Gottschalkia purinilytica: one gene and its partner. The protein of the gene in region 2 interacts with the protein of the main gene of each other region in a pairwise test. Links are inferred from orthologs where the notes say so. Each region holds a gene or a part of one and is shown on either strand. Other genes may lie near its edges.

What was found.
Region 1: the proteins of recJ (region 2) and CLPU_RS09580 interact in binary tests that used the Escherichia coli proteins (3 or more experiments, as listed by UniProt). The link is inferred for Gottschalkia purinilytica from one-to-one orthologs.

Annotation. Positions count from the first base shown.
Region 1 is NZ_LGSS01000008.1:104,275-110,836, reverse strand. What follows is about bases 1,784-4,710. They hold CLPU_RS09580 (DNA topoisomerase III), read left to right. Parts: upstream 1,784-2,117; coding sequence 2,118-4,304; downstream 4,305-4,710. Other genes in these bases: CLPU_RS09575 (DMT family transporter), read right to left, coding at 4,427-4,710; CLPU_RS09585 (DEAD/DEAH box helicase), read left to right, coding at 1,784-1,996. Outside these bases: CLPU_RS09590 (ArsB/NhaD family transporter), read left to right, coding at 1-485; more of CLPU_RS09585, read left to right, coding at 599-1,783; more of CLPU_RS09575, read right to left, coding at 4,711-5,359; CLPU_RS09570 (aminotransferase-like domain-containing protein), read left to right, coding at 5,510-6,562.
Region 2 is NZ_LGSS01000005.1:1,647-8,342, forward strand. The notes cover bases 3,622-6,682. They hold recJ (single-stranded-DNA-specific exonuclease RecJ), read left to right. Parts: upstream 3,622-3,928; coding sequence 3,929-6,436; downstream 6,437-6,682. Other genes in these bases: CLPU_RS06235 (ABC1 kinase family protein), read left to right, coding at 3,622-3,820; CLPU_RS06245 (adenine phosphoribosyltransferase), read left to right, coding at 6,447-6,682. In the rest of the region: CLPU_RS06230 (DUF4489 domain-containing protein), read left to right, coding at 1-1,075; more of CLPU_RS06235, read left to right, coding at 2,144-3,621; more of CLPU_RS06245, read left to right, coding at 6,683-6,696. UniProt on the Escherichia coli protein: Single-stranded-DNA-specific exonuclease.

The DNA of each region.
Region 1 (6,562 bases), on a different replicon or contig from region 2:
TTGTAATTTCAAATCGAAATGAAACAACACTATTAAAAAAACTAGACTGGAATTTACTATTATTCTTTTCAGGACTTTTTGTTGTTATAGGTGGACTTCAAGTTTCAGGAGTAACAACTGCAATATTAAGTAAGACATCGAGTTTCTTAGAAGATGGATTCTTAAACTTTTTTTCTTTTGGTATTTTGAGTATTTTAGGCTCTAATCTTTTTGCTAATGTTCCGTATGTTCTAGTAGTAGCAGAAAGTATTCAGAAACTAGCTGATCCTACATTAATGTGGTTTACATTGGCTTTTACAAGTACAATAGCAGGTAACTTGACAATTTTAGGTGCCATAGCCAATGTTATTGTAGTAGAACGAGCAAGGGGAATTTGTAATATTAGCTTTTGGGATTTTTTTAAGTTTGGACTTCCATGTACTTTAATTAACTTTATAATTGGAATGTTATTTTTATGGGGATATCATTTGATAGGTTGGATTTAACATTTTTAAAGACTTATTTTTTGAGATTTTTGATATTAACAGTATTAATATGATAGAATAAATCTTCTAACTAATACTAATAATAAATAGAAAATAGAGAGGTAACTAACATAATGATGATTGATTTTGGAACTATAGGAATTAGTAATAAATTGAAAAGTATATTAAATCAAAATGGAATAACGAAACCAACTTCTATCCAAGTTAAGGCTATTCCAGAGATAATAAAAGGAAAAGATGTCATAGCACAAGCTCATACAGGAACGGGAAAAACTCTGGGATTTATGCTACCTATGATGGAAAGTATTAATGCAAGCCAACCTTTTATACAAGGATTAATTATCACTCCTACAAGAGAACTAGCGATTCAGATTACAGATGAAGCTAAAAAACTTGCGCCATATAAAGACGTTAATATATTAGCTGCATATGGCGGACAGGATGTAGAGAAGCAGATAAAAAAATTAAAGAAGGGTATTCATATAGTGATTGGTACTCCAGGTCGTTTATTGGACCACATTAGAAGAAAAAGTATTAATTTTAGTAAACTTAAAATGCTTGTACTGGATGAAGCTGATCAGATGCTTCATATGGGCTTTTTAAAAGAGGTAGAAGAAATAATAAATAAGACACCAAAAGGAAGACAAACAATGCTTTTCTCTGCTACAATGAATAATCAGGTACGCTCACTTGCTAGTAGATATATGAAAGAACCAAGTGAAATACAAGTTAAGGGAAGTAATGTAACTTTAGATGAAATAAAGCAGTTGGTTGTTGAAACAACAGATAGAGGAAAACAAGATGCACTTTGTAGTATTATTGATGAATACAATCCTTTTATGGCAATAATATTTTGTCGTACTAAACGTCGTGTAAGTGCACTTAATCAAGCTTTAAATAGACGTGGATATGATTCAGATGAAATACATGGTGATCTTAGTCAGGCAAAACGTGAGAAAGTAATGAAAGCATTTAGAAAAGCAGAGATACAACTTCTTGTAGCAACAGATGTTGCTGCTCGTGGATTAGATATAGAAGGAATAACACATGTATTTAATTATGATATAGCACAAGATCCAGAAAGCTATATCCATCGTATAGGACGTACAGGACGTGCAGGTCAAACTGGTGTTGCTGTTACTTTTGTAGCTCCTAAAGATAGACAAGAATTAGATATGATTGAAAGAAAAATAAAAATGACTCTAGAAAGAAGAAAGATAGTCAAAGAAAAAGATCATGAAAAGGATAAAGCAATAAATAAGTTTAATGAAAAAGAAGATAAGGCGCATAGTAAATATAGACGTTCTAATAATGATAGAGGTAATAAGTCTAGAAGTGGGAAAGGCAACAATACTAGAAAATCATCAAGAAGTAATAAGACTGATGAGAGAAGTAAAGACTATAAAGGAAGAAATTTAGGAGATAAAAAGCAAAATTTTACAGGTGGAAGATCAAGTAAAAGAACTCAAAATTCAAAGAAAAATAGATATTCAAAAGATAGAAAGTTTTAACTTTAAAATAAAACCACGACTATATTAAGTTAAGTACATAATATAGTCGTGGTTTTCCCTTTTGTGTTAGAATAGATTAATATGGACTATAAATTATAGTTGTTTTGAAAGGATTGTTAATATGAATAAGAAATTGGTGTTAGCTGAAAAGCCTTCTGTTGGAAGGGATATAGCTAGAGTATTGAATTGTAATAAGAAAGGTAATGGATACTTAGAAGGTCAAAAATATATAGTTACTTGGGCTTTAGGTCACTTGGTTACACTTGCTGATCCTGAAGATTATAATAAAAAATATAAGTCATGGAAAATTGAAGATTTACCAATGTTACCTTCTAGTTTAAAACTTAATATAATTAAGCAAAGTCGTAAGCAATTCTATAACGTTAAGGAACAAATGAATAGAAAAGATGTAAATGAAATTATAATAGCTACAGATGCTGGTAGAGAAGGTGAACTTGTAGCTAGATGGATAATAGAGATGTCTCATGTTAAAAAGCCAATTAAACGTCTTTGGATTTCTTCTGTTACGGATAAAGCAATTAAAGATGGATTTAATAAATTAAAAGATGGTAGAGCATATGAAAATCTTTATGCATCGGCTGTTGCTAGAGCAGAAGCTGATTGGATTGTAGGTATAAATGCCACACGTGCTTTAACTTGCAAGTATAATGCTCAACTTTCTTGTGGAAGAGTTCAAACCCCTACACTTGCTATGATTGCAAAGAGAGAAGAAGAAATTGAAAATTTCAAACCAAAAGATTTTTATGGTATTACGGCTTCAGCTAAAAATTTAAAGCTTATATGGCAAGACAAACATACTAAAGATATAAAAACTTTTGATAAGGGAAAGTGTGATAAAATACTGAAGTCTATAAAAGGAAAAGATGCGAAGATTGTAGCTATAGATAAAAATCATAAAAAAACATTCTCGCCACAACTATATGATTTAACAGAGTTACAAAGAGAAGCAAATAAAATATTCGGTTATTCTGCAAAGGAAACACTTTCTATTATGCAAAAACTTTACGAGCGTCACAAGGTATTAACTTATCCAAGAACTGACTCAAGATACATATCTGAGGATATAGTGGATACATTAAAGGATAGGGTTAAAGCTTGTAAAACTGGACCATATAATGCACTAGCTTCAAAAGTATTAAAAAGTAACATAAGAACAAGTAAGTCGTTTGTAGATAATAGCAAGGTTTCTGACCATCATGCTATTATACCTACTGAACAACCTGTATTTTTAAGTGAGTTAAATGATAAAGAGCGAAAAATATATGACATGGTAGTTAGAAGATTTTTAGCAGTTTTATATCCGCCTTTTGAATACGAGCAAACAACTATAAAAGCTCAAGTAGGAGATGAAATTTTTACAGCCAACGGAAAAGTAGTTATATCTCAAGGTTGGAAAGAAGTTTATGCAAATATATCCGAAGAAGATAGCGACTATGATGATGCTTTAGACCAAACGATTTCTAAATTAAATAAAGGAGATGTTTTAAATATATCTTCTGTTACACAAACTAAAGGACAGACAAAGCCGCCTGCACCTTTTAACGAAGGAAGCTTACTTTCAGCTATGGAAAGTCCAGTTAAATATATGTCTAATGAAAGTAAAGATCTAATTAAAACCATTGGCGAAACAGGAGGAATTGGAACAGTAGCTACAAGAGCAGATATTATTGAAAAGTTATTCAACAGTTTTCTTATTGAGAAAAAAGGAAAAGATATCTTTATAACTTCTAAAGGAAGACAACTTCTTGATTTGGTTCCTGAAGAATTAAGATCGCCTGCATTGACTGCAGAATGGGAACAGAAGTTAGGATATATAGCTAAAGGAAGTCTTAATAAGGATAGCTTTATTAGCGATATGAGAAGATATGCAAAATCAGTTGTTAATGAGATAAAAAATAGTGAAGATAAATTTAAACATGATAACTTAACAAGAAACAAATGCCCAGAATGCGGTAAATATATGCTCGAGGTAAATGGAAAAAAGGGAAAGATGCTTGTTTGCCAAGATAGAGAATGTGGACATAGACAAGGTGTTGCCAAGATAACCAATGCTAGATGTCCTAACTGTCATAAAAAATTAGAACTACGTGGTGAAGGAGAAGGACAGATTTTCACATGTAGATGTGGATATAGAGAAAAGCTTTCTGCTTTTAACGAAAGAAAGAATAAAGAAAGTAATAAGGTGTCAAAGAAAGATGTGTCAAAATATCTTAAAAAACAGAAGGAAGCGAGTAATGAATCAATTAACTCCGCTCTTGCAGATGCATTGGCTAAGCTTAAACTCTAAAAATTTTAAAGAGTAGAGTTGTTAGCGCAATAGGTTATTAATAATATTTATACTAATAACTATAAAGGCTATTCATACTCCAGACTGTGAGATGAATAGCCCATTTTTTATATAATATTGTCTTATAAATTTTGATCTAATCGTTTTCTACTGCCAGTAAAGCAATTTGCACCTATTACTCCAGCAATAATCATCAATGAACCAATTATATGATAACTATATATACGTTCTTTTAAAAAGACAGCTCCAGCAAAGATAGAAACAACAGTTGTTAAATTAACAAATACATTCATTTTAGAAGCTTCTATTTTAGAAAGAATATAGTTAGTTAAAGCTGATGTAACTAAACATGCAAGAATTCCAAGATATAGCATTGATAATACGAAGCTTAAATTACTAAAAGGAGTAAGGAATTGACTTAAAGTATTATCTGATACATGTTTGCCTATTGCAGCAATATTGAAAATGATAAATCCTCCAGTTATCATGTAATATGTTAGTTCTACAGCATTAAAATCTTTAGAAAGCTTTCTTGCAAGTATACTGTATCCTGAAAAAGAAAGACAAGATAATAGTAAAAATATAATTCCCTTATAGCTATTAAAACTTATACTCTCACCTTTCATCATAAACATATATAGAACACCGAAGAAAGATAAAAATATAGACACCTTTTGAACTAAATTTGTCTTCTCATTTAAAATTAGAGAAGATAAAACCATTGTGAATATAGGTGTAGTTGCTTGTATAATACCTGCTTCTGATGATGAAGAAAAACTAAGTCCAAAAGTTTGAAGACTAAGAAAAAGAGTTGGATAGAATATAAGTAAAGGTAAGACTTTAATAACATATTTTTTCTCGAATCTCACTTTTATCCATCCTAAAGCAACAGGGATAGTTAAAGCTATAAATGAAACTGCAAATCTAAGGGCTAAAACATCTAAAGGGCTAGAATATTTTAATGCAATTTTAGTAAACAAAAATGAAAAACCAATTATTACAGCATATAGAACTGCTAACATATATACAATAAAAATATTATTATTTTTTTTCATAAGTAAGCCTCCTTAAGCCATACTATTCGTAGAAATTGAAAATTAAATAATTTTGGCCGAATGATATAATTATAGTATGGCAATATTGAAAGGAAGAATACGCATTAATACAAACTGTACTGGTACACTTATATTGGGGGTTATTGAAGTATGAAGTATGAAGATATTACAAACTATATTAAACAAAAAATTGAAAAAGGAGAAATAAAATCAGGGGATAAACTGCCAACAATTAGAAAAATGGCAGAAATACATAAATGTAGTAAGAGTACTGTAGTAAGAGCATATGATGAATTAGAAAAAGAACATGTAATTTATTCTGTTCCTCAAAGTGGATACTATGCAATTGAAAAGAAAAAAATGCATAATAAAGCAAAAAATGAATATATTAATTTTTCATCTATATCTCCAGATCCAGATATATTTCCATATTTAGAATTTCAACATTGTATGGATAAAGCAATGGATGTTTATAAGCAAGATATATTCACTTACAATACTGATAATGGGCTTAGTTACTTGATTGATGTTCTTGAAAAACATCTTATGAATTATCAGGTGTTTACAAAACCTGATAATATTTATGTTACTTCGGGAATCCAACAAGCATTATCCATTCTAGCGGAAATGCCATTTCCGAATAATAAAAAATACGTTCTTGTAGAACAGCCTACATATAATATTTTTTTAAAGCTTCTTGAGTTAAAGAAGATACCTGTTATTGGAATAGAAAGAGGAGTAAAAGGGATAGATTTAAATGAGCTGGAAATGATATTTAAAAGAGATAATGTTAAGTTTTTTTATACTATGCCTAGATTTCAAAATCCATTGGGAACATCTTATACGGCTAAAGAAAAAGAAGCAATTGCTGATTTAGCTCGAAAATATGATGTTTATATTGTAGAAGATGATTATCTTGCAGACTTAGAAAATGATAGTAAGGCTGATCCTATTTATACATACGATCGCTCTTCTCATGTTATATACTTAAAAAGTTTTTCTAAAATACTATTTCCAGGTTTAAGATTGGGTGTTGCTGTTATACCTGACTCTATGAAAGATAAGTTTTATTTATATAAGAAGCTTACAGACTTGGATGCTTGTATGATATCTCAAGCTGCACTTTCAATTTATATTAATAGTGGTATGTTTGAAAGATATAGAAACAAGATATCAGAAATTTATTTAGAAAGAATTAATTGC
Region 2 (6,696 bases):
AGAAGCTATAGGACCATTTCCAATTGCAATGGCTCTTACTGTTAGTCAAGGAGGAATCTCACTAATAGCAAGGGAGTGTGATAATGAATGTAATAATCATAAACATCAATATTTCGAAGAAGTAGATTGTAAGCCTGAAAAAATTAAATTCAGATGTAACAGTCTTATAGGAGCAAGTAGTATAAATGCTCCTAGCATATTCGAAGCTACTATACCTACTCCAATAACTATAGGAACTATAAGAGTTACAGAATTAAGTTGCTTTAAAAAATCATGTGTACAGTTAAAAATTTCATTTATAATTACAGCTTTGTTGACTACTGGGATTTCAATACTAGCAACATTAAGGGTATTTAGACGCTGTGATAATGGTAGTGAAACAGAAGTAAGAGCATTTAACTTAGTAACAATTCTTCTTCCGGGATCTTCATTTCCAGTTGATCTTTTAGTTTGTGATTTTATTGAATGTTGTTCAAATTGTTGCACATATAGAGTAACACTAGAAGCTAAAGGGGATGTAGGAGCTTCATCAGCTTTTGAAGTTGGCCAAGGAGGAATCTCATTAATAGCAGGAGAATGCGATGTAGACTGTGAACCTGAAAAAAATAAATTTAGATGTAATAGTCTTATAGGAACAACTGGCATAAATGCTATTCCTATTGATGGAGATTTACCTGTTATTCCAGTTCCAACAACTATAGGAACTATATCAGTAACAGACTTGGATTGCTTTAAAAAGACATGTGTACAGTTAGAGATTTCGGCTATAATTATAGCTTCTGCTTCAGAGATTCCACCTGGCACAGTAATAACATTTAGAGTATTTAGACGTTGTGATAATGGTAGTGAAACAGAAGTGCAATCAATTAATCTACCTATATTATCAGTTATTGCTCCAGGATCTTCAATTCCAGTTGCTTTTGTAGTTTGTGATCATATTGAATGTTGTTCAAAATGTTGCACATATAGAATAACAATAGAAGCTATAAATCCTCCAGAAACAGAAACACCATTTTTTGATGTTGTTCAAGGAGGGATTTCACTAATTGCAGGAGAATGCGATGATGAATGTTAATAAGAAAATTTCAAGAATATATATTTAATCTAAGCTTAAAAAAATAACAAGTGAAATTATATTGAATAATTCTCATTGAAACTTTTAAAGAAGAAAAATAGAATATGTCAGATAATAATAAGAATTACTTAAACTATAGTTTAAGTAATTCTTATTATACAAGTAGCATATATAAAACATGAAATATTAACCTAAAAAAGAAAATGAATAAATGAATATTGATTTCCAATAGAATGTAAATATAATAAACATTAATATTATAAGTAACTTAGAAAAATATTATACAGAAATACAAATGTTTAACTTACCTTAAATATCATCAACTATTCTTTCATGAATTTTAATTCCAGTTGCCTTTATATTTTATTACTCCAATGAATATTTTCAAACTACTATATTTATAGAATAAAAGGAAAAACTATAGAATTATTACCCATTCTATCAATTCTAAGAATTTTCAATATTAACAAGTATCAAATTCACTACTTGCTAAGAAATAAGTATTAATAAAGTACCTAAAGATATTGAAATTTTGTTAGGAAGAAGGTTAGGATATGTCAGATAATTATAATGCTATAATACAAGTGGTTCTTATGATAATTATAGAAGATCTGTACATAAAACAAAGAAAGAGAAAACTAAACAAGATAAAGAACATTGGGTTCCAGTAGATTGTGAAAAAATCAGAAATATCTAGTTTAATACTGATTATTATCAATTGCTGAATTGTCATGCTAATATATTATTTCTTGATGTATAATAACATATTTAAATACAAATGGTGTGAGTTTTTCGTCCATAATTTAAAAAACTATGTTTTGACACATGTGATTTAGCGTTATTTAGAGTATTAAAAATTGTTATAATGGAGAAATAGATTCTTTATATCACAAAAAGCTTCTTAAAACTATTTTAAAAGTTTTTTTAATTTTTAAATATATTTTTTATACCTATATATATTTATGATGATAATATAAGTATATAAGTAGATTAAAGAAGTAAAATATACTAAAGTTATGGTAATAATACTATATACTAAAGAGTTAATATTGAGAGGTGTAATATCTTATGGAAATATTCGGGAGAAAGCATAGAAATATAAAAAGATATAGAGAAATATTATATGTGTTATCAAAATATGGTTTTACGATGTTAGTAGAGCAGATAAATATAGATAGTCCTATTAGAAGTTTATTTTTTACAAAGATATTAAGAGTAAGTAAAAAGTATACAAGAGGTCAAAGAATAAGGATGGCTTTAGAAGAATTAGGACCTACATTTGTGAAATTAGGACAAATATTAAGTACAAGATATGACTTATTGCCAGAAGATATAGTTGAAGAGCTTATGTATCTACAAGATAAGGTAAAAGAATTTAGCTTTGAAACTGCAAAAGAAATTTTTTATGATGAAACCGGAAAAACAATAGATGAAGTTTTTGAAATTTTTGATCAAAAACCTATTGCCGCAGCATCTATAGGTCAAGTATATAGAGGAACTTTAAAAAATAAAGAAAATGTTGTAATCAAGATTCAAAGACCAAATATAGCTAAAATAATAAAAAAAGATATGGAAGTTTTACATAGTATGGCACATATCGTAGATGAAAGATTTAATAAAACAGGAATGATAAGAGCTGTGGATATAATAAGAGAGCTTTCATATTCAATACACAAAGAGCTAGATTACACATATGAGGCTCAAAATGCACACAAATTTGGAGAAAATTTTAAAGATAATAAAAATGCCGTGATTCCTAAAATATATTGGGATTATACTACTAAAAGAGTAGTTGTTATGGAAGAAATTAAAGGAATAAAAATAAGTGATATAGAGGAGATAGAAAGAAGAAATTGGGATAAAAGTAAAATAGGAAAAATAGGAGCAAGTCTCTTTATGGAGCAAGTTTTTATACATGGTTTATTTCATGGAGATCCTCATCCAGGGAATATATTGATAGTTGATAAAGAAAAAATAGGCTTTATAGATTTTGGAATAGTAGGATATATGGATGACGGTATGCTTAGCTTCATTATATCTCTTCTTAAATCTAGCCAAGAAAAAGACGTAAATAAAATAGTAGATACTCTTTTTAAGGTGGATGCTATTACTACAGAAACTGATGAATTAGATTTAAGAAAGGATATATATTATATCATAACATACTATTTTGACTTGCCTATCAATAGAATAAATTTTGGAGAAGCTCTCAATGAGATATTGTTAATATCTTATAAACATAAACTTAAGATACCGTCTCAGCTTACACTTTTAATAAAATCTCTAATAACAATAGAAGGTACATCTAGAAAGCTTGATCCTAATTTTAGTTTTTCTGAAATATCTGAGGAAACAATAAGGGAGATAAGTAAGAAAAAATTAAAATTAAATAAAGGTCTTATGAAAGCATCAAAAATATCATTTGAAATATATGAGGGACTTAAAGATTTACCTAGACAGATAAATACTATACTAAGTAAAATAGAAAAAAATCAGATAAAGATAACCATGAAACAAGAGGGACTTAAACAACTAGAAGAAGAAGTAAACAACATGACTACAAGAACATCTTTAAGTATTTTGACAGCAGCTATAATAGTAGGGTCTTCAATAGTTATTCATTCTGATATAAACCCTAAAATATATGGTATATCTGCTTTTGGAATAGTGGGATATTTAGGAGGAGTAGTTTTAGGTTTTGGACTTTTATTATCAATATTATTAGAAAGAAAAAAGAACAAATAATAGAACAATATATTTCAGAGATTATTCAATGAGGTACATGATATTTATTGAATAGAAAATTACTATAAGATATAATGTAATTATATTTTCATTAAGGGAGAAAGTTCAATGATAGAACTAAATAAAATAGTAAAAGTATTAAGATGTGAAGAAGAAGAAATAGATAGGATACATAAAGAACTTAATATTTCAAAGCTAGCTTCTAGAGTTCTTCTAAATAGAGGACTTAAGGATATTGAAAAATGCAAAATATTTTTAGAGCCGGATATAAAGGATTTTCATGATCCTTTTTTATTAAATGATATGGATAAAGCTAGTGAAAGAATTATAGAGGCTTTAGAAAATAATGAAAATATTTGGATATATGGAGATTATGATGTAGATGGTATTACTAGTACATCTATACTAAAAATATTTTTTTCTGATATAGAATACGAAATAGATTATTATATACCATATAGAATGTCGGAAGGGTATGGACTTAATAAGGAAGCCATAGATCACATAAAGGAAAATGGAGGAAATCTTATAATTACTGTAGACTGTGGGATAACTTCATTTGATGTAGTAGATTATTGTAATAGTTTAGGAATAGATATAATAATAACAGATCATCATACATGTCAAGAAAACATACCAAATGCGATAGCAGTGATAAATCCTAACAGAAAAGATAGTTCTTATCCATTTAATAAATTAGCCGGAGTAGGAGTAGCATTAAAACTTGTACAAGCGTTATCAATTAAGTTAGCAAAAGATATAAATTATAACGAAATACTTCCTATAGCTGCTATAGGAACTGTAGCAGATGTTGTTTCTTTAACAGGAGAAAATAGAATAATAGTAAAAAGTGGTCTAGATATTATACATGAAACTAATAATTTAGGCATAAGAGCATTGATAGAAACTACAGGTCTTAAAAATAAGAAAATATCTAGTGGACATATTGGATTTGTAATAGGTCCAAGAATAAACGCAACAGGAAGAATAGGATTTGCTAAATATGGCGTAGAACTTTTTATATCCAAAGATTATAATGAAGCTTTGAATATTTCTAAAAAATTAGACGAAGAAAATACAAAAAGGCAGATTATAGAAAAAAATATACTTGATGAAGCCGAAGAGCTGATTAAAAGAGAAATAAACTTAGAAAAAGATAAGATAATAGTTCTTGCATCTGAAAACTGGCATATGGGAGTAATCGGAATAGTATCTTCTAGAATAACTGAAAAATATGGGAAACCTTCAGTTTTGATTTCTATTGAAGGTGGAGAAGGTAGAGGTTCAGCTAGGAGTATTCCTACATTTAATATTTATGAAGGATTATCAGGATGTGAAGATCTTCTTTTAAAGTTTGGAGGGCACAGTCAAGCAGCAGGACTATCAATAGAAGAAGAAAATATTAAGGAATTTAGAAAGAGAATAAATAGTATAGCAAATGATTTACTTAGTGATATTGACATGATTCCTGAGATAATAGTAGATGGAGAACTAGAAAAAAAAGAAATATCCATTAAAACTGTAAATGAATTAAAGCTTTTAGAACCCTTTGGGATAGAGAACTCTACTCCTATATTTTTATATAAAGGAGTAAATATAAAGTATATAAGAACTGTAGGAAAAGATAGTAATCATTTAAAAATGACTGTAGAAAAAGACGGATTGATAAGCGAATGTATAGGATTTAATATGGGATATTATATAGAAAATATATCTATCAATGATGTAATTGATCTAGTTGTCAATTTAGATATTAATGATTTTCAAAATAAACTAAGTGTTCAACTTAATATAAAAGATATTATAATTCCATATGATATAGAAGATTTAAATGAAGAATTCTATAATAAATTAGAATGTGAAAATCCTTCAAATGTACACTTTGATAACCAGATAAAAGTTGATAAAATTGAAATATTAGACAAGGAACTAAGAAGAGAAAAAGTGATAAAATATATAAAAAATGAAAATAATACGCTAATTATAGTGAACAACTATATTAATTTTATAGAAATAATAAATGATATAAGATTTGAAGGCAGAGATTTAATAAAAAAGACATTTATTAGTTATTTAAATTTAGATAATGAGAATAACAATTCTATACTACTTAATCCAAATGTAGAAGATATAGATTTTAGAAAATATGAAAATATAATTTTATATGATTTATGTTTTGATAAGGATTATCTTCATGAAATAGTGGTTAAGAGTAATGAAAAGCTTAAGATACTATTAACTGAAGAAGATTTAAAATTCAATAGAAAAATTGTTAAAAGTTTGGTTCCAGATATATCTGAAATAAGAACTATATACAAGTCCTTTGTTGGTAAAGGAGAAAAGCTTAAAATAGATATTGATAAATATATAATGAATATTAATGCTAGAAATGAATATAACCTAAATATAAGAAAGTTGCAAAATTCATTGGAAATTTTAAAACAAGCAATTCTTATTGATTATAAAATAGATGGAGGATATCTATACGTTATGATGTTAGAAAAACCGAAAAATAAAATAGATATACAGGCTCTTCCTAAATATAAAAGTGTAAATGAAATGTTAAATAAGATTTACGATGTTGAAAAGTACTTTAGTCAATATTATAACGCCTAGGAGGAATACTATGGATTTAAGAAATAAGATTAGAAGTGTACAAAACTTTCCGAAGGAAGGTATAGACTTTAAAGACATAACAACTCTTTTAAAGGATAAAGAAGCCTTTAAAGAATGTATAAAACAAATGGCTAATAAATTTAAAAATGAAAAAATAGATATTATAGTAGGAGCTGAAGCAAGAGGATTTATAATAGGTGCACCTTTAGCTTATGAACTTAATGCAGGATTTGTACCAGTTAGAAAGTTAGGAAAACTTC